Regions from separate parts of the Peribacillus sp. NPDC058002 genome, predicted to be linked through region 2. Evidence: riboswitches for the same ligand, from Rfam matches in the RefSeq annotation. Region 2 holds a riboswitch; each other region holds the start of a gene.
The links. A riboswitch is a leader RNA that binds a small molecule or an ion and turns the genes downstream of it on or off. The one in region 2 is predicted to bind cobalamin.
Positions count from the first base shown of each region.

Region 1: linked by a shared signal. The riboswitch ahead of ACFVSH_RS04295 (ABC transporter substrate-binding protein) and the one ahead of ACFVSH_RS16810 (energy-coupling factor ABC transporter permease) in region 2 are both predicted to bind cobalamin.
Region 3: linked by a shared signal. The riboswitch ahead of ACFVSH_RS10955 (ribonucleoside-diphosphate reductase subunit alpha) and the one ahead of ACFVSH_RS16810 (energy-coupling factor ABC transporter permease) in region 2 are both predicted to bind cobalamin.
Region 4: linked by a shared signal. The riboswitch ahead of ACFVSH_RS11740 (hypothetical protein) and the one ahead of ACFVSH_RS16810 (energy-coupling factor ABC transporter permease) in region 2 are both predicted to bind cobalamin.

Region 1 is NZ_JBHVQU010000011.1:33,291-37,670, reverse strand. It holds tRNA gene ACFVSH_RS04305 (tRNA-Arg) at 184-257, opposite strand; gene ACFVSH_RS04300 (polysaccharide deacetylase family protein) at 486-1,340, shown strand; cobalamin riboswitch at 1,429-1,601, shown strand; gene ACFVSH_RS04295 (ABC transporter substrate-binding protein) at 1,783-2,748, shown strand; gene ACFVSH_RS04290 (FecCD family ABC transporter permease) at 2,711-3,766, shown strand; gene ACFVSH_RS04285 (heme ABC transporter ATP-binding protein) at 3,773-4,380, shown strand, end outside.
Region 2 is NZ_JBHVQU010000104.1:6,571-10,950, forward strand. It holds gene cobJ (precorrin-3B C(17)-methyltransferase) at 1-1,258, opposite strand, end outside; gene ACFVSH_RS16805 ((2Fe-2S) ferredoxin domain-containing protein) at 1,273-1,641, opposite strand; cobalamin riboswitch at 1,792-1,982, opposite strand; cobalamin riboswitch at 2,184-2,377, shown strand; gene ACFVSH_RS16810 (energy-coupling factor ABC transporter permease) at 2,551-3,294, shown strand; gene ACFVSH_RS16815 (energy-coupling factor ABC transporter substrate-binding protein) at 3,296-3,607, shown strand; gene cbiQ (cobalt ECF transporter T component CbiQ) at 3,594-4,370, shown strand.
Region 3 is NZ_JBHVQU010000045.1:8,062-12,441, forward strand. It holds gene ACFVSH_RS10955 (ribonucleoside-diphosphate reductase subunit alpha) at 1-1,216, opposite strand, end outside; cobalamin riboswitch at 1,356-1,536, opposite strand; gene ACFVSH_RS10960 (manganese-dependent inorganic pyrophosphatase) at 1,830-2,759, shown strand; gene ACFVSH_RS10965 (hypothetical protein) at 2,855-3,001, opposite strand; gene ACFVSH_RS10970 (SulP family inorganic anion transporter) at 3,086-4,380, opposite strand, start outside.
Region 4 is NZ_JBHVQU010000051.1:12,770-17,149, reverse strand. It holds gene ACFVSH_RS11750 (DUF58 domain-containing protein) at 1-854, opposite strand, end outside; gene ACFVSH_RS11745 (AAA family ATPase) at 854-1,810, opposite strand; cobalamin riboswitch at 2,001-2,220, shown strand; gene ACFVSH_RS11740 (hypothetical protein) at 2,378-2,923, shown strand; gene ACFVSH_RS11735 (ABC transporter substrate-binding protein) at 2,927-3,877, shown strand.

The DNA.
Region 1 (4,380 bases), on a different contig from region 2:
AATTTGTTTGAAGTCTAAATATAATAAATATCTGAGTTCTGTGTTTTACAGGGCTTGGATTTTTTTATATCTATAGGGATTGATGAAGTAGTGGTTAACTTTGTCTGACCGCCACATAAATTACAGAAAAAAACCCTGTTACGATGCGGAAGAACTGCATTGTAACAGGGTTTTTCAAATTAGCGTCCCAGATAGGAATCGAACCTACGACCTACAGCTTAGGAGGCTGTCGCTCTATCCTGCTGAGCTACTGGGACATATATTTAAGTCGACGACTTATTTATTATATTTCTTATAGGCAAACTTTTCAAGCTTATAGCACATACTTATGAAAAAAATCTTCATAAATGCTCAGCAGGGCACTATGCACTTTTGTTTTCCTATTAATTCTTTAAATGGAATACTTTATTATCGAATAGTATTCTGATACTATTATACTAGAAAAAATTAGGGGAATGATAGTGAAAAGATATAGAGTTTTATGGATGGTGGCATTGCTGGGAATTTTAATTTTACCTGGATGTTCACAAGGGATTGTAGAGGGTATAGGCATAAAAACGGCTGCACCGATTGCGGAAGATGACATTGAAATGGTCGAAGCGGCCGAGAATGGGACTGAGACTGGTCAGGATTTGGATGGCCAGATCGATACGGGAGACTGGATAATGGCCAAGTCCGCGGTCAGGCTTCCAATCTTGATGTATCACAGCATTTCTGAAGGGAATGGACTTCGGGTTCCAATTGAGGAATTCCGAGCACAGATGGCTTGGCTTCGGGAGAATGGTTACTATACATTATCCCCTGAAGAAGCATACCTCGTTTTAACCGAGAATCGGATGCCGAGTGAGAAGTGTGTCTGGCTTACTTTTGATGATGGCTATACAGATAACTACACGGAGGCTTTTCCGATATTAAAAGAAAATGATATGAAAGCAACTGTCTTCATGATCGGTAAGTCCATTGATAAAGGTCATCACCTGACTGAAGATCAAATGTTGGTGATGAGCAGGAATGGGATTTCGATCGAAAGCCATACCATCAACCATTTGGAGCTGAACCGCATGACGGCAGTACAGCAAGAAGCGGAAATGGTTCAGTCGAAAGAGCTATTCGACCGTAAGCTCGACCAGGACACGACAGTGCTTTCCTATCCGGTTGGCCGGTATAATGAAGAGAGTCTAGCGCTGTCAGAAGAAGCGGGATACAAGATGGCAGTCACCACCGAACCTGGGGGAGCTTCAAGGGACCAAGGGATGCATGCCCTGCATCGAGTTCGGATTTCACCCGGGTTATCAGTCGATGGGTTTGCGTCACTGATTGAAAATTCTTCAAATCATTGAAGGTGGACGGGTCATTTCGAACTTGTTCAGAAAAATCATATAATAATCGATTCTTACATGGTGTATAATGAAGGCAGTGAAAATTATATACATAAGAACGATTTGGTGTCTTAATGACTTAAAAGGGAAGTTGGTGAAATGCCAACGCGGTCCCGCCACTGTAAATGGGAGCTGACGGCTGTGTACCACTGTATGAGATATGGGAAGGTGCCGTTGACGATGACCATGAGCCAGGAGACCTGCCAGAATTCGTACACCTGTAACCTACGCGGATGGGAAGGTGTGTGGCAGACCCTGAGAAAGAGTCCGTAATGATATTGTTGCCATGCAAGCACCTTCCGTTTAACGGGAGGTGCTTTTTGTTTTGGGGGCATCTTCCAACAATGCGTTTTCTTAATTACAGGTGGGAAGAAATTAAATGAAAAGATTGTGGGGAATGAAAATGAAGAAAATTTTTGGTCTGATACTGTTGATGTTGCTTACTGCAGGATTGATGGTTGGCTGCAGTGACGCTGCTGATGAAGGAAAAGAAAAGCAGCAAACGAATCATGCTCAACACGAAGCTTTTCCGATTACGATTAAAGATGCAACTGGGGAAAAAGTGACGATAGAACAAAAACCGAAGAAAATCGTTTCGTTGATACCAAGTAATACGGAAGTGGTCTTTGCACTTGGATTGGGAAAAAAGGTCGTTGGTGTTTCCGACAATGATAATTACCCGGAAGAAACGAAAGAAATTGAAAAAGTTGGCGGAATGGAAATGAACACGGAGCTGATTGTCTCCATGAAGCCTGATCTTGTTCTTGCGCATGCATCAAGTGCCCATAATTCGAATGAGGGTTTACAGCAGCTTAAGGATGCTGGTATAGATGTCCTCGTAGTCAATGATGCACAAAGCTTTGGCCAAGTCTATAAGTCTATTGAAATGATTGGACAGGCAACGGGGGAACAGGATAAGGCAAAAGAAATCGTTACGGATATGAAAACGAAGCTCAAGGATATCCAGGAAAAGGCCAAATCCGTAATGGAAGAGGATAGGAAGACCGTTTTAGTGGAAGTTTCGCCTTCACCGGAAATATACACACCTGGAAAAAATACTTTCATGAATGAGATGCTTAACATTATTTCAGCGGATAATGCTGCTGCAGAATTGGACGGATGGGCAAAAATTGATGAAGAGTCGATGATTGCTGCAAATCCGGATGTCATCATTACAACGTATGGTTATTATACGAAAGATCCAGTTAGTGAAGTGACGGGCCGAAAGGGATGGCAAGACGTAAATGCCGTTAAGAATGGCCAAGTCTTTGATGTCCATTCAGACTTGGTGACCCGTTCCGGTCCACGTTTAATAGAGGGAGTAGAGGAACTTGCCAAATCAGTCTATCCGAACCAATTTGACAACTAAATGGGCGTTTGCTTATTTGATTGCGTTGTTCATTTTGTTATTCGCGATGACGATAGGCATTTCCTTTGGTTCGGTGCCAGTACCGATTCCCGTACTTATACAAATAATCGGCAAGGAGATTTTCCATTTGCCGATTTCTGCTGATCCGGATGTGATGCTTACGAATATCGTGATGAACATCCGCCTGCCGCGTGTATTGCTTGCGGGTTTGGTCGGGGCATCACTTGCGATTGCGGGTGCGGCTTTTCAGGGACTGCTCCGGAACCCGCTCGCTGATCCTTACACATTGGGTATTTCATCAGGAGCATCGGTAGGCGCCGTATTGACAATATTCTTGAATATTTCACTGCCGTTCATCGGTTTATATACTCTTCCGGCATTGAGCATCTTATGCTCAGTGCTCACGATGCTTTGCGTACTGACTTTCGCAAAAAAAATGGATCGATCGATGAAAGTGGAAACGATCATTTTAACGGGAATCATTTTCAGCTCATTTTTAAGTGCCTTCATTTCATTGATGATTGCGCTGACGGGTGACGAATTAAGACAAATCATCGGCTGGCTGATGGGAAGCGTTTCAATGCGAGGTTGGAATTACATTGCAATCATTTTGCCGTTTTTTATCATTGGATCATTGATTTTGATCATGAATACAAGTGAATTGAATGCGATGACTTTCGGGGAAGACCGGGCAAAGCACTTAGGTGTGAATGTTAAGCGGCGGAAAATGTGGATCTTGATAGCCGGTTCGACATTGACAGGGGCAGCCGTTGCCGTTTCAGGGGCGATTGGCTTTGTAGGATTGGTCATTCCTCATTTTGTCCGAAAGATTTGGGGGCCTGACCATAAACATCTGCTTCCTTTGTCATTGTTGGTAGGAAGTGGATTCTTAATATTGGCGGATTTTGTGGCACGAACGATCATTGCCCCATCGGAACTGCCGATCGGGGTGATCACCTCACTTATCGGGGCGCCTGCATTTGCGCTGATTTTATTAAAGAGACGGAGAGAAGGGTAAAAACGGATGCTTGAAGTAAGAGGGTTAACAGGTGGATATCATAACAAAGCTGTTTTGGACTCTGTCTCTTTTGATGTACATAAAGGGGAATTATTCGGGATTCTTGGTCCAAATGGCAGCGGAAAAACGACGCTTTTAAGCATGCTTAGCGGGGTGCTCGATTATAAAGGCGGAAGCGTACGGATTAGAGGTAGGGGTTTGAAGGATTATTCGTCAAAACAACTTGCTCAGGTCATTGCTGTGCTCCCCCAACATTCCTCATTAGCTTTCTCCTATACAGTAAAAGAGACGGTCTCACTTGGGCGATATGCCCATCAATCAGGTTGGTTCCACAGTTGGTCCGCAGAAGATGAATCGATTGTCCAACGAGTTATGGAACAAACGGGAGTAGCTGATTTTCAGGATCTTCATTTTGAACGATTATCAGGAGGGGAGAGACAAAGGGTTTTGCTGGCACAGGCACTTGCCCAAGAGCCGGAAATCCTTTTTTTGGATGAACCTACGAACCACTTGGATCTTTCCTATCAAAAAGATCTTCTGGATCTAATGAGGAAAATGGCAAAAGAGCAGAACTTGACCGTTATTTCAATTTTTCATGATTTGAATTTGGCTGG
Region 2 (4,380 bases):
AAGGAATGGATTCGGTTTTTTCGCCATCACAGAAATCACATGCTTTTAATGTCAGTACATCTCCAATCGGTGATAATAGAAAGTTTGCTGACTGCAATTTCCCCGTAATGACTTCCGGATCCATTGTCGGTATCTTTAATACGATTTTATGATTTGGCGTGTATTCCATCGTGCCCTTTTCCCCGACAACTTCCGCAAGTGTCATCATTTGTTTGGGAGTGAATTGTTTATTCGCCACACCTGGACTAACGGCAAGTTCGAATACCGACTCCATTTTTTGCTGAACAATCGGCTCAATGGATTGCTGAACGGTTTGACCTTTGACTCTTGACAGTGCTTCCATTGCCATTTCAAAGGAAGCTGGCTTCTTTTCAGGTGCTTTTGTAAGTAATCCAACTCCTCCAGAGGATTCGGTGAAGGCTTCTTGATCTAATGCCCACGGTTCCGCTTCTTTTTGCAGACGCTGATGCGGCTTCAATGGTTGCTTTTCCGAATTCAAAGTATATTTCCTCTGATAGCCTCTTGGTGTAATGATTTTGTCATCATATAAAAAGGTGGAGGAATTACCAATAATGACAGTGGTCAACATTCCAATATCGTGGTTCAACATCTCTTTTAAATTGGTTATGACAATATCTTGCCTATCGCGATAGGCACTTTTCACCAACCCGACAGGTGTATCGGGTGAACGGTAGCGAAGGAGAATCTTCTGTGTTTCAACAATTTGCCTCGTCCGCCTGCCGCTGCGCGGATTATACAGGGCAATGACAAAGTCTGCCATTGCAGCTGCTTCAACCCTTTTAGCGATCAGTTCCCAAGGAGTTAGATGATCACTGAGGCTGATTGTACACGAATCGTGCATGACTGGTGCCCCAAGTAAAGATGCACAAGAGTTGATTGCAGAAATGCCAGGAATGACTTCAATGCCCACTCCAGTTTCTTCTTTCCAGCCTTTTTCAATCAATACTTCATAAACCAACCCAGCCATCCCGTAAACCCCAGCATCCCCGCTGGAGATTACCGCAACTTTCTTACCCAGCTCCGCTTGTTTCACTGCTTCCTGAGCACGCGATACCTCTTCAGTCATCCCCGTACTAATAATCGTTTGATCTGTAAGCAGTCCCTGAATGAGTTCAACATAAGTTTTATAACCAATGATGTAGTCACTTTCTTGAAGGGCTTCGACAGCACGTTTGGTAATGTGTTCAAAATTCCCTGGTCCAAAGCCCACGACGAATAATTTACCGTTTGTACTCATTAAGACATCTCCTTTTACGCTTTGTTCTTTGAAATACCCGTATGAGCAGGAAAATTTGGATTGGGTGCCATTTCCCCATCATTGAATTGGTAGATCATTTGTGGAACAAACTCCCCATCATCGATATGGCTGACAATTTGGCGGCCGAAATCAGGCGTCTCCACTCGATACCAGTTTCCTTGAGGATAGGCAATCACAACGCAGGCATCCTTACATCTTCCGTTACACCGTGTCCTCGTTGTATGGATTTTCATGTCCAGTCCTTTGGAAGTAATTTCATCGCGAATCGCCTGGGTTACTTCTTCCCCGCCCTTTTTCATACAGCTGCTTCCATTACAAATCAACAGATGTGTATTTGTACCCATTAAGTTCCAAGTAGTCATCTTCTTCCTCCTGCGTTCAGGGAAAAGGCAAAATAAAAAACCTTAACATAAGAGTCAAGGTTTAAAAAAACTATATGGATGAGGAGCCCCAGGCAAGAATGCCCAATCTCCCGAAATCGTCATAGTCCTTCTACCTTTCCCTCCGAAAAGTATCATGCAATTTTAAAAGCAGGTTTCCTGGCTTACGCTTCATTTTACCTTGTCCCTTCCCGGCAACAATGCCAGTGGCTATCGACAATTTCATCAGCGTTTACAGTAGCGGGGGCTGCATCGGACTTTCACCGATTTCCCTATTATCCCTTGCATATTCACACAAGGGCACTTTTAAAATGAAATATTTGGTTTTATTATACATTTCTAACTAACTTTATCTATCATATAACAACTTTATCAAAATTCAATAGTTTATTCCGACTGTTTAGAAAAGTTTAATAGTGTATATCCTGTCAACAAGCCTTTCCTTGCAACAAACTTAGTCAAAAAAAAAAGATAGTATAGCTGGAATTATTTCTTTATGGTACACTATACGAGAATTTTCTAAATAATTACATAAGTTTTATGGTGTTGAATTTTTCGGAATTCAGCTTAAAAGGGAAGCCGGTGAAAATCCGGAGCGGTCCCGCCACTGTAAAGGGGAGTCCTATTACTTTAACAATTCCACTGTCAAATGAGATGGGAAGGATGTAATGGGATGATGAACCAAAGCCAGGAGACCTGCCATGAAGCGTGAAACTGTTTCAACCTACGAGGATGGGTGTGCGGATCAGGCAGAAAGGCCCATGGTTGGTTTATGCTGCAAAATTCCTGTTCATTACGCACTTCTTTCCTTTGAGAGAAGTGCTTTTTATGTTGGGCCGCCTTTCTTCTCAAGATTGTTCAGAAAAATTAAAAGTTTTGAAAGGAGAAAGAATGAAAAGAACCAATTGGAAGACCATTTATTTTGTCATTTTACTGCTTTTCGTCCCAAAACGGGCAATGGCCATGCATATCATGGAGGGCTTTTTACCCATTGAATGGGCTATATTCTGGTGGGCCGTGACGCTTCCATTTTTAATCCTGGGTTACCGGTCCATTAGAACCAAAGTAAGGGAAAACCCAGAAACAAAAATGATGCTTGGCCTATCGGGTGCATTTGTATTCATTTTATCCGCCCTAAAGATTCCTTCTGTTACGGGAAGTTCTTCACACCCTACCGGAGTTGGTTTGGGCTCCATTTTATTCGGTCCATTGGCCATGAGTGTCGTTGGCTCCATCGTTCTATTATTTCAAGCCGTTTTACTGGCTCACGGAGGATTGACGACATTAGGGGCCAATGCATTTTCCATGGCCGTTTGCGGACCGCTCATTGCTTACTTCGTCTTCAAGGGCGCAACTAAATTGGGTTGGTCCTTTTCACTTGCCGTGTTCTTGGCTGCTGCTTTTGGAGATTTGGGAACCTATGTAGTAACTTCCATTCAACTTGCTCTTGCTTTTCCATCCGAGGTAGGAGGATTCATGGCCTCTTTCAGTAAATTTGCAGGGATTTTTGCCCTGACCCAAATTCCCTTGGCAATCAGTGAGGGGCTACTGACAGTCGTCGTGATGAATTTCTTAAAAAAATACAATCTAGGCGAATTGAAGTTGCTGCGAGTTTTATCTAAGGAGGCCCGTTAACATGAAAAAAAGTTTACTGCTGCTTTTCCTGGTGGTCGTTCTTGCTACCATACCGTTAATCACGCAACAAGGAACGGAATTTGGCGGTGCCGATGGAGAAGCTGAAGAAGCCATCACTAAAATCCAGCCGGAATACAAGCCATGGTTCAACAGTATTTGGGAGCCGCCAGGTGCGGAAACCGAAAGTTTATTATTTGCGCTGCAAGCTGCAATCGGAGCCGGTTTCATTGGTTATTTCATAGGTGTAACGAAACAAAGGAATAAGCAAACCAAACAGGAAATTCCCGGAAAATCGAAGCATGTTACTCATTGATAAATATGCCTATTTCAATGGGCTAAAGGATGTACATCCGTTAGAAAAGATGGTTTTTGCAATCTCCCTTTTGCTATTTTCGTTAACGGTAAGGGATATGACCGTTTCACTCATCACTTTTACGGTGATGAGCGCTTTAATCATTTTTGCGGCAAAAATCCCGGTTTCTTATTATTTTAAATTACTTCTATTACCGGGATTTTTTATACTATCAGGAACCATTACCATCCTTTTTTCTTTTACAAGCAAATTTACTTCGTTTTCGAATATATGGTGGTCCTGGAAGGTCGGGAACTGGCAAATATTCATCAGCGATGACAGCATAGGAACAGTGATCAATTTGATCACTGTCGTAATAGGCAGCATCAGCTGTTTATATTTTCTCACCTTAACTACACCCATTACCGTCATTCTATCGGTGATGCGAAAACTTAAAGTGCCTTCCTTATTGGTCGATTTAATAGAATTGACCTATCGCTTCATCTTTATTTTTTTAGAAACAGCTTTGGCCATTCACCAATCACAAGCTTCACGGCTGGGGTATGGTTCGTTAAGGAAAGGCATTCGCTCTCTCGGATTACTAACCTCATCATTATTTTTAGGAGTATTGCAGCGCTCTGGACATTTGACGATGGCAATGAACGCAAGAGGCTATCAGGAGAACCTTTCCTATATCGAGGATACTTACACTTACTCCTCACGCAATTGGCTGATCGCGATTGTAATACTAGGAAGCTTAATCTTTATTAATGGATATTTGTAAATTGGAGGCA
Region 3 (4,380 bases), on a different contig from region 2:
GCGTGCCATTTTCTGCGGCCTCGACAGCAAGTGCATAATGATTCCTGAAGCTTCCTTCGCCTTTCTTCTCGTCATAAAGATCTTCAAGTGAAAACCCAAGGGTTTGCTTAACGGTATGCGGATCGAAAAGATACCATTCTTTTCTGTCGCGTACAGCTTCCATGAATAAATCGGGTATGCATACGCCTGTAAAAATATCATGGGCTTTTAATCTGTCATCCCCGTTTTGTGTCTTTAAATCGAGGAAGCTCATGATATCTTTATGCCAGGCATCCAAGTAAATCGCGATGGCACCTTTACGTTGCCCCAATTGATCGACACTTACAGCTGTCTGGTTGAATAGTCGAATCCAGGGAGTCGTGCCGGAACTGTTTCCAGAGAAACCCCGGATATCAGAACCAAGCGATCGTACCTTACCGACGTAAAGACCTACTCCGCCGCCAAATTTAGATACTTTTGCTGCATCGTAGTTTGATAGGTAGATTCCGTCAATGGAATCTTCAATTGCGTCGATAAAGCAGGAGCTTAACTGTCCATGTGTTTTACCTGAATTGGAGAGTGTAGGAGTCGCAACGGTCATATAAAGATTGGACATGGCCCAGTATGCTTCTTTAATGAGCTGCAGGCGGTGCTCCGTTTTTTCCAATCGCATGATTTCCATCGCGATGATCATGAAACGTTCTTGTGGCAGTTCGTAGACCTTGTCCTTTTGAGGGCGGGCCAGATAGCGGTCGTTCAATAAGTAGATGCCTATGTACGAGAATAATTTATCTTTTTCCGGGTCGATTACCGAACCCAATTCCTCAATTTCCGATTTCGTATATGAAGATAGCAGTTCTGATTTATAAATAGGATAACGCTGACCTTCTGAAAGCTGGGAGAGTTCCGCGATCAGCTCATAGAATGGGCCATAACTCATGCCTTCATAGCCTCGATTGGCTTGTGCATCCCTATACATTGTATTCAACAGTTCTGCTGCAGCAACGAACGTCCAATCCGGAGCATCGATATCCACACTTTCAAGAGCGAGCTGAATCAGTTTTTTTGATGCCTGTTCTTCAGTTGAGTCACTTTTGCGATCTAGCCATTTTGTAAAACGCTTTTTGAACTTTTCCATATCGAGATGGCCTTCGAATTCCTTTGATAACATCTCGAGCTGGATGGACTTCGCTTCTGTGTCATTTTCACTTATGGTAGAGTTATATGTTTGAGTCATTAATAATCCTCCTTGTTGACTTCCTTCTAAAATAAAAAAACCGCCCAATGAATTGAGCGGATCAAACGATAGAATAAAAGAGCCATGAAAAAATAGCCGTTAAACTATCGTTTCATCATCTCAATCCCCGAAGAATAAGAAACGTGAAAAATTCAAGGCAGGTCTCCTGACTCATGATCATCCTACTTTGAGTCCTTCCCGTATAGAGAGCTATACAGTGGGTTTCTCATTTCGTCACATTTACAGTTGCGGGGACAGTTCCGGGTTTACACCGGATTCCCTTTTCAGCCATCACTGGCACCTTGGATTATAAAAAATTCTATATATAGTTATTAGTAATGTTTATGTAATCAATATCTAGTATTTCTGCTTATATTATCGTAAGCCATATACGATGATAATTCAACTAATATATTTGAAAAAAACCAGCCCTTATCTATTGACAAAGTGAGGGCAGAGTGCGATGGAATGAAAGAATTTATTGGGGAATGGGTAATTCAAGCGCTGATTTTACGCGATTTTGTGTTAAAATAAATTGTCTAGTAAAGGTGGCTCTCCCTTATTGCGATGAGGGGATTCGCGGAAAAATATTTAAGAAAAAGGGGATAAAATCTTGGAAAAAGTATTAGTTTTTGGACATAAAAACCCGGATACAGACACAATCTGTTCAGCAATCGCTTATGCAGACCTGAAAAAGCAGTTAGGTATCAACGCTGAACCAGTTCGTCTGGGTGAAGTGAATGGTGAAACTCAATATGCATTGGACCAATTCAAATTCGAAGCTCCCCGCCTTGTGGAAAAAGTTGCAGGGGAAGCTGAAGGCGTAATCCTGGTCGATCATAACGAACGCCAGCAAAGTGCTGAAGATATTGACCAAGTCCGTGTGTTGGAAGTTATCGACCATCACCGTATCGCTAACTTTGAAACAAGCGATCCACTATATTACCGGGCGGAACCTGTTGGCTGTACGGCAACCATTTTAAATAAAATTTATAAAGAAAACGGCATCGAAGTCCCTAAAGCAATCGCAGGTCTTATGTTGTCTGCCATCATTTCCGATTCGTTATTGTTCAAATCTCCTACATGCACGGAGCAAGACATTGCAGCAGCAATGGAACTGGCTGCCATTGCGGGAGTCGACGCTGAAACATACGGCTTGGAAATGTTGAAAGCCGGAGCTGACTTGAGCGACAAAACGATTGCCCAGCTCATCACTCTTGATGCAAAGGAATTCTCCATGGGAATGGCTAAAGTGGAGATAGCACAGGTCAATGCTGTAGATCCGAACGAAGTCCTTGCTAAGCAAGCAGAATTGGAAGCGGCGATAGGAGCGGTCATCGCCGAGAAGGAATTGGACTTATTCCTATTTGTCGTAACGGATATCTTGACTAATGACTCTGCTGCCTTGGCGCTTGGTAAAGCAGCTTATGCAGTGGAAAAAGCATACGACGTTTCATTAAACAATAACATCGCCGTCTTAGAAGGCGTTGTATCTCGTAAAAAACAAATCGTGCCGATCTTAACGGACGTATTCAGCAAATAATACAGGAGAAGGGGTGCTCATTAAAAACATGGGCATCCTTTTTCTGCACATGCAAAAAGACTCAACCACCATTAATGGTGGTTGAGTCTTTTCTCTTAGTTCAAAGCTTCCTTTTCTTTTTCATAGGCAATGACAATCAGTTCTTTGTTGGCTTCCTCGCCAAGTCTGTTTTCAAAGCTTTTCAGTTCATTCAATAAATCCGGTGACAGATTTGCTGCTGTATAATCCTGCTCGGGTGTCATGCTTTTCGCCCCTTTCAAAAGGAAATAATTCATGTTATCTATTTTGTCGGTTTGAAAAGTTTCTATTCAACAAAACTTACTTCTTCAAGATATTTTACTTTCTGATGTGGCGAGTTTTTCAAGCAATAAAGAACTATCTTCATCGAGTCCTTGCACTTGGACAGGTATTCCCAGAAGCTGATATTTAAGGACAACCGTATCAACAGCACCGACTGCTGAAGCATCCCAGATTTTAGAATGGGAAAAGTCGATGACGATTGAATCGGCTTTTTCCTTGAAGTCGAACTTCGAAACAAAGTCCTGGACAGAAGCGAAAAATACTTGCCCGCGGATATGATAAATGGTTTTCTTAGCCTGGATATCTTCCGTTTTCACTACAGCCACTTTAGAAATTTTAGCCGAGAAGAAAATCATGCTCAAGAGCACTCCGGCAAATACCCCTTTTGATAAATCATGTGTATAAAGGACAATGAGGACCGTCACGATCATCACGGCTGCATCCGACTTTGGAGCTTTTGTGAGCCTCTTTAGGGAAGACCAGTCAAAGGTCCCGATTGAAACCATGATCATGACTGCGACAAGTGCAGCCATCGGGATTTTAATAAGGACATCATTCAATACCACGATTAATACCATAAGGAATGCGCCAGCTACAAATGTGGAGAGCCGGCCCCTTCCTCCTGATTTAATATTGATACCGGATTGGCCGATCATCGCACATCCCGCCATGCCGCCAAAGCATCCCGCAATGATATTCGAAATTCCCTGGCCTTTGGCTTCCTTATTTTTATTACTGTCCGTGTCAGTCATCTCATCGACTATTTGAGCTGTCAATAATGATTCAAGCAGCCCAACAAACGCAAGGGCTATGGAATAAGGGAAAATGATCGCCAAAGTTTCGAAGGTCAAAGGGATATCTGGAAGCATGAACATCGGTAGCGCTTCGGTCAATTGCCCCATATCCCCAACCGTCCGCACCGTAGCCCCCGTGGCAACTGCAACGATCGTCATGAATATGATGGCGACAAGTGGTGAAGGTATGACTTTCGTGATCAGCGGAAAAAGATAAATGATAGCTAAAGAAACGGCTGTCATGACATACATGATCCATGTTTCGCCCACGAAATGGGTGAGCTGAGCCGTGAATATCAAGATAGCTAAAGAATTTACAAAACCAGTCATGACCGGCTTCGGTATGAACTTCATTAATTTCCCGATTTTTAATACTCCTAGTAAAATTTGCAGCAAACCAGTCAATATTGTTGCAGCAAGTAAATAGTTCAAGCCATGATCTTTAACAAGATCGACCATGACGAGTGCCATTGCACCAGTGGCTGCAGAAATCATTCCCGGCCTTCCGCCGACAAAAGAGATGACGA
Region 4 (4,380 bases), on a different contig from region 2:
ATGATCATCCTCGACCCCATACTCACATACCCAATTTCCATGCCTTTCTTTAACATGGCGTGAGCAACGGAAGCAGCCATCACAATGGATTCTTCGAATAAATCCGACGGCTTTTCATCAAGCATGATGAATACATCCCGGTTTTTCTGCACTTCGAATTCCTTCGTCATGATTTCACTCGTTCTGGCCGTCGCCTTCCAATTAATCCATGACAACTGATCGCCTGGATGATATTCCCTTACTCCGGATACCACTGAATGTTCCCGTTGTGTTTTCTTTGTTGAAACCACTGCCCCCTGATTGAACACTCGATCAAGATCACTGTAGGCAAGCTCATGATAACGAGGAAAAACAGTTATTTTCAGAGGTGAACTATATATCGCTTCCTTTTCGACTAACCCGAAAAAATCCCCAACCCAAAAGCGGATCGATTGAAACGAATGCTCTCCACGCTCCATGTCTTCCAAGGTATATGACATGCAGAAGGTACGCCTGAATCCCGGAAAGATAATGATTTTCCTTTGAAATCCCCTATCTTCCAGACGCTGAGGCAATTCCTCCTCTACCACCATAAATAGTAGGGGCAGCCGGTTTTTACGGGTAAACGTCAATGCTATTTCAACAGATTCGCCGGCCTGGCATTCCCTTTTATTGATCTTTCTCTCAACGATCAAATCATGCAGCGGATAAAACAGCAGAATCAAAGCGTACACAGAAAACGGCAAAAATGAATAAAAAATGAACCAACTGACAAAACCACCTTGAAACATTGCATAGCAAAAGGAAACCGTCAAGAGTAATACAAGTCCGACCACACTCATATTTCCCCTTAAAATGTTGATGAATTTGCGCATTAGGTCATAGCCCGCTTTACAGGCACCTGTGTTGTCGCCACAACTTCATGTATCACCATTCCAGCATCGAAGCCCTCATACTTCGCTTCAGGTTTCAAAATAAGCCGGTGGGAAAATACGAATGGCACCAAATATTGAACATCGTCCGGCAGAACATAGTCCCTGCCCTGGACCCGCGCGTAAGCCTGGGCTGCCTTCATCAAGGCTATCGATCCACGCGGGCTTACACCTAAATAGACCCCTTCATGCGTACGTGTTCGATTCGCCAATTCAACAATATATCGTTTTATTGTGTCATCCACTATCACAGCTTTTACCTCAGCCTGTAATTCTATCAATTCATCCAAGGTGATGACGGCTTCCAGCTCATCAAGCGGTACCGTGTATTGAGCTCTATTAAGAACCTCTATCTCTTCTTCCACACCCGGATAGCCCATTTTCATTTTTAATAGGAATCTATCCAATTGAGCCTCCGGAAGCGGATACGTCCCCTCGTATTCGATCGGATTTTGTGTCGCCATTACGAAGAACGGCTTCTCCAATCTCCTTGTGACACCATCAATCGTCACACTTGCCTCTTCCATGGCTTCAAGTAATGCAGACTGAGTTTTCGGCGAGGTCCGGTTAATTTCATCGGCTAAAATAATATGTCCCATTATCGGACCTGGCCTAAAAATGAATTCTTGTTCCTTAGGATTGAAGATCGAAACACCAGTAACATCAGAAGGAAGTAAATCAGGTGTGAATTGAATTCTCTTAAAGCTTGCACCTATAGATTTTGCCAGTGCCCTTACCATGACTGTCTTCCCTACGCCCGGAACATCCTCCAATAAAACATGTCCACCGGAAAGGAGTGCCACGATACTTAGTTCTGCTATATCCCGTTTTCCGATAATCACCTTTTCGATGTTCCCCAGAACCATTTCCAGTTTTTGATTGACCTGCTTATAAATCATTCTCTACCTCCCGGGATTCACAGTATCACCATGATTTCATACCTTTTTCTATATCAAAATTTTACATTAAGCTCCAATTAAACCTTACATTGTAAGTTTACTAGATATTCGGTAAACCATAAACGAATTTGTCCAAAAATATTAATGCAGTCTATTGAAAAAAGGTATGGTAAACTGTTGCTAAGTGAATATGAATCTTGCAGAAAAAGGTGCTGCATTGTCAGCTTAATAGGGAATTCGGTTTAAAACCGAAGCTGTTTCCGCAACTGTAAGTGCTAATGAAATAAGATGTTTACCACTATTTGAGGTTGTAATCGCTCGCCGATTACCGGCCATTTAACCCAAATGGGAAGGTTCTTAGAGTAAAATGACGCACGAGCCAGGAGACCTGCCTTTTTTCATCGTATTATGCTCTTCGGAAGATAGGAGATTGTACGGCCCTCCCATCTTTTTCTACTACAGATACATAGATGCCCGAAGCCGACCAAAACTCTTGGTCGGCTATTTGTCTTGCTGGGAAAAGCAATACGGAGGTCATTCACCCAATACGTAAAAGGAGGAAGATTTATGGCAAAGAAAGACTTTCGTTTTTTATGCTACCCATACATGCGTGAGTCCGTATCGACCGTCGATTTTGAAATCCGCACAGACTCATTGACGACACAGATCGGCTTGGCCGCCTCGCTTACTGAGGACGTCCCCGATGTATACCGTGACTTAATGGAATTATTGCCCATGGTTTACCATTTAAACGGCTCAGTCCGTGGGAATTTAGCCATTACCGGCGATGATCTCGACCGTTTAAGTGCAATCTACGACCGGTATGTCGCTGAAGTGAGGGATCGAATCGAAACATTCGTCCTTCCACAAGGATCAACCGCTGCATGTACTTTGCATACTTGCCGCAGTGAGGCCAAAAAGTCCGTGCGAGCTTTACACAAGGTAAGTCTAGAAAAGAAAATTCCAGGAATTCTTTTTGATTACGCTCACTTGCTTGCAAATGTATTATTCGTGATGGCAGTCTACGTCAATAAGCAACAGGGGATCGAGGAGATTCCTTTTATAAGTAAATCATACCCAACCAAACCAATGAAAAAGAAAACGGAGGAATAAATAATGAAGAGAACCCTACGATTCAGTTGGATTTCCATGCTGATGCTTACGCTATTCCTCACCGGATGCGGAGTGAACAATGATCAATCCTCAAAGGATAATAAAGATAGTAAAAAGGTCGAAGAAATCAAGGATTATACCGTTACGGATGATACTGGTAAGAAAATAAAATTCGAGAAAATCCCGGAAAAGGTCGTTTCACTTCAGCCAAGCAATACGGAAATCTTATTTGCCCTTGAACAGGGTGATAAAGTCGTTGGCGTGACAGACTTCGATAATTATCCAGAGGAAGCGAAGGATATCGAACATGTTTCAGACTCCGTTAACATTAATGCAGAAAAAATCATTGCCTTGAAACCTGATGCCATCATTGCTTATACCATTGGGGATGAAACGGCACTGAAACCACTTGAAGATGCCGGTATCCCTGTATTCATCATTAAATCTGCGGCAAATTTCGATGATGTATATGGTGATATCGGGCAGATTGCTAAAGTGATGGGTGTCGCCGAAAAAGGGAATGAATTAGTGAAAGATATCAAATCCCAAATTACAAATGTCGAAGAAAAAGTGAAAACCTTAGATGAAAAGGAGCAAACATACTTTGAGATTAGCCCTGCTCCGGAAATCTATACAACAGGATCGGAGACCTTCCAAAATGAAATCATGGACACTGCCGGCATAAAAAACATCTTTGATGACCAAAAAGGCTGGGTTAAAGTATCTGATGAAGAAATCGTCAAAAGGAACCCTGAATCCATCATCACCACCGCCACGTATGCAGATGATGCTGTTGGTGAAATTAAATCGCGTAAGGGCTGGGAAGATATCGATGCGGTGAAGAACGATGATGTCCATTTACTTGATGAAAATATCATGTCACGTCCTGGACCAAGGGTCGGGGAAGCTGTTGAACTCGCAGCAAAGACTGTTTATCCTGACTTGTTCAAATAACACGATAGGAGGATACGCCAATTAATCGGCGCATCTAAGTTTGTAGACAAAAGGGGTTCGGAATTAAAAAATTCCGAACCCCTTTTTGAAACACAATTTTGGCCAGGTTTAAGAGAAATAGGCTCTACGATCGACTATGTTAAGCCATGCCCTATTGGCCATCTTCTTTTAATTATTAAAAGCGAAATGAGCATCGTCTGTATCGACTATTTTTGAGTCCCCTTAATGTAGTCCAACGAATACCTTACTTTTCATTTGCATCTGCGAATACATGCCAAATCGTTTTTTGTATTTCGGATATCTATTTTTTACACCATGATGACTGCGCAGATGATATGCATCTGACACATATGCCCGCCAGTCCTCAGGTATGGTTACTATCTAATTGTTATAACAAAGTCGATTGAAGAGAAAGGTACGGGACTCCTGCTTAGAAATGCGGGTCTAGTGAGACCCAGCAGGCGCAAGCCGAGGAGGCTCCCTGACCACCCGCGGAAAGCGAG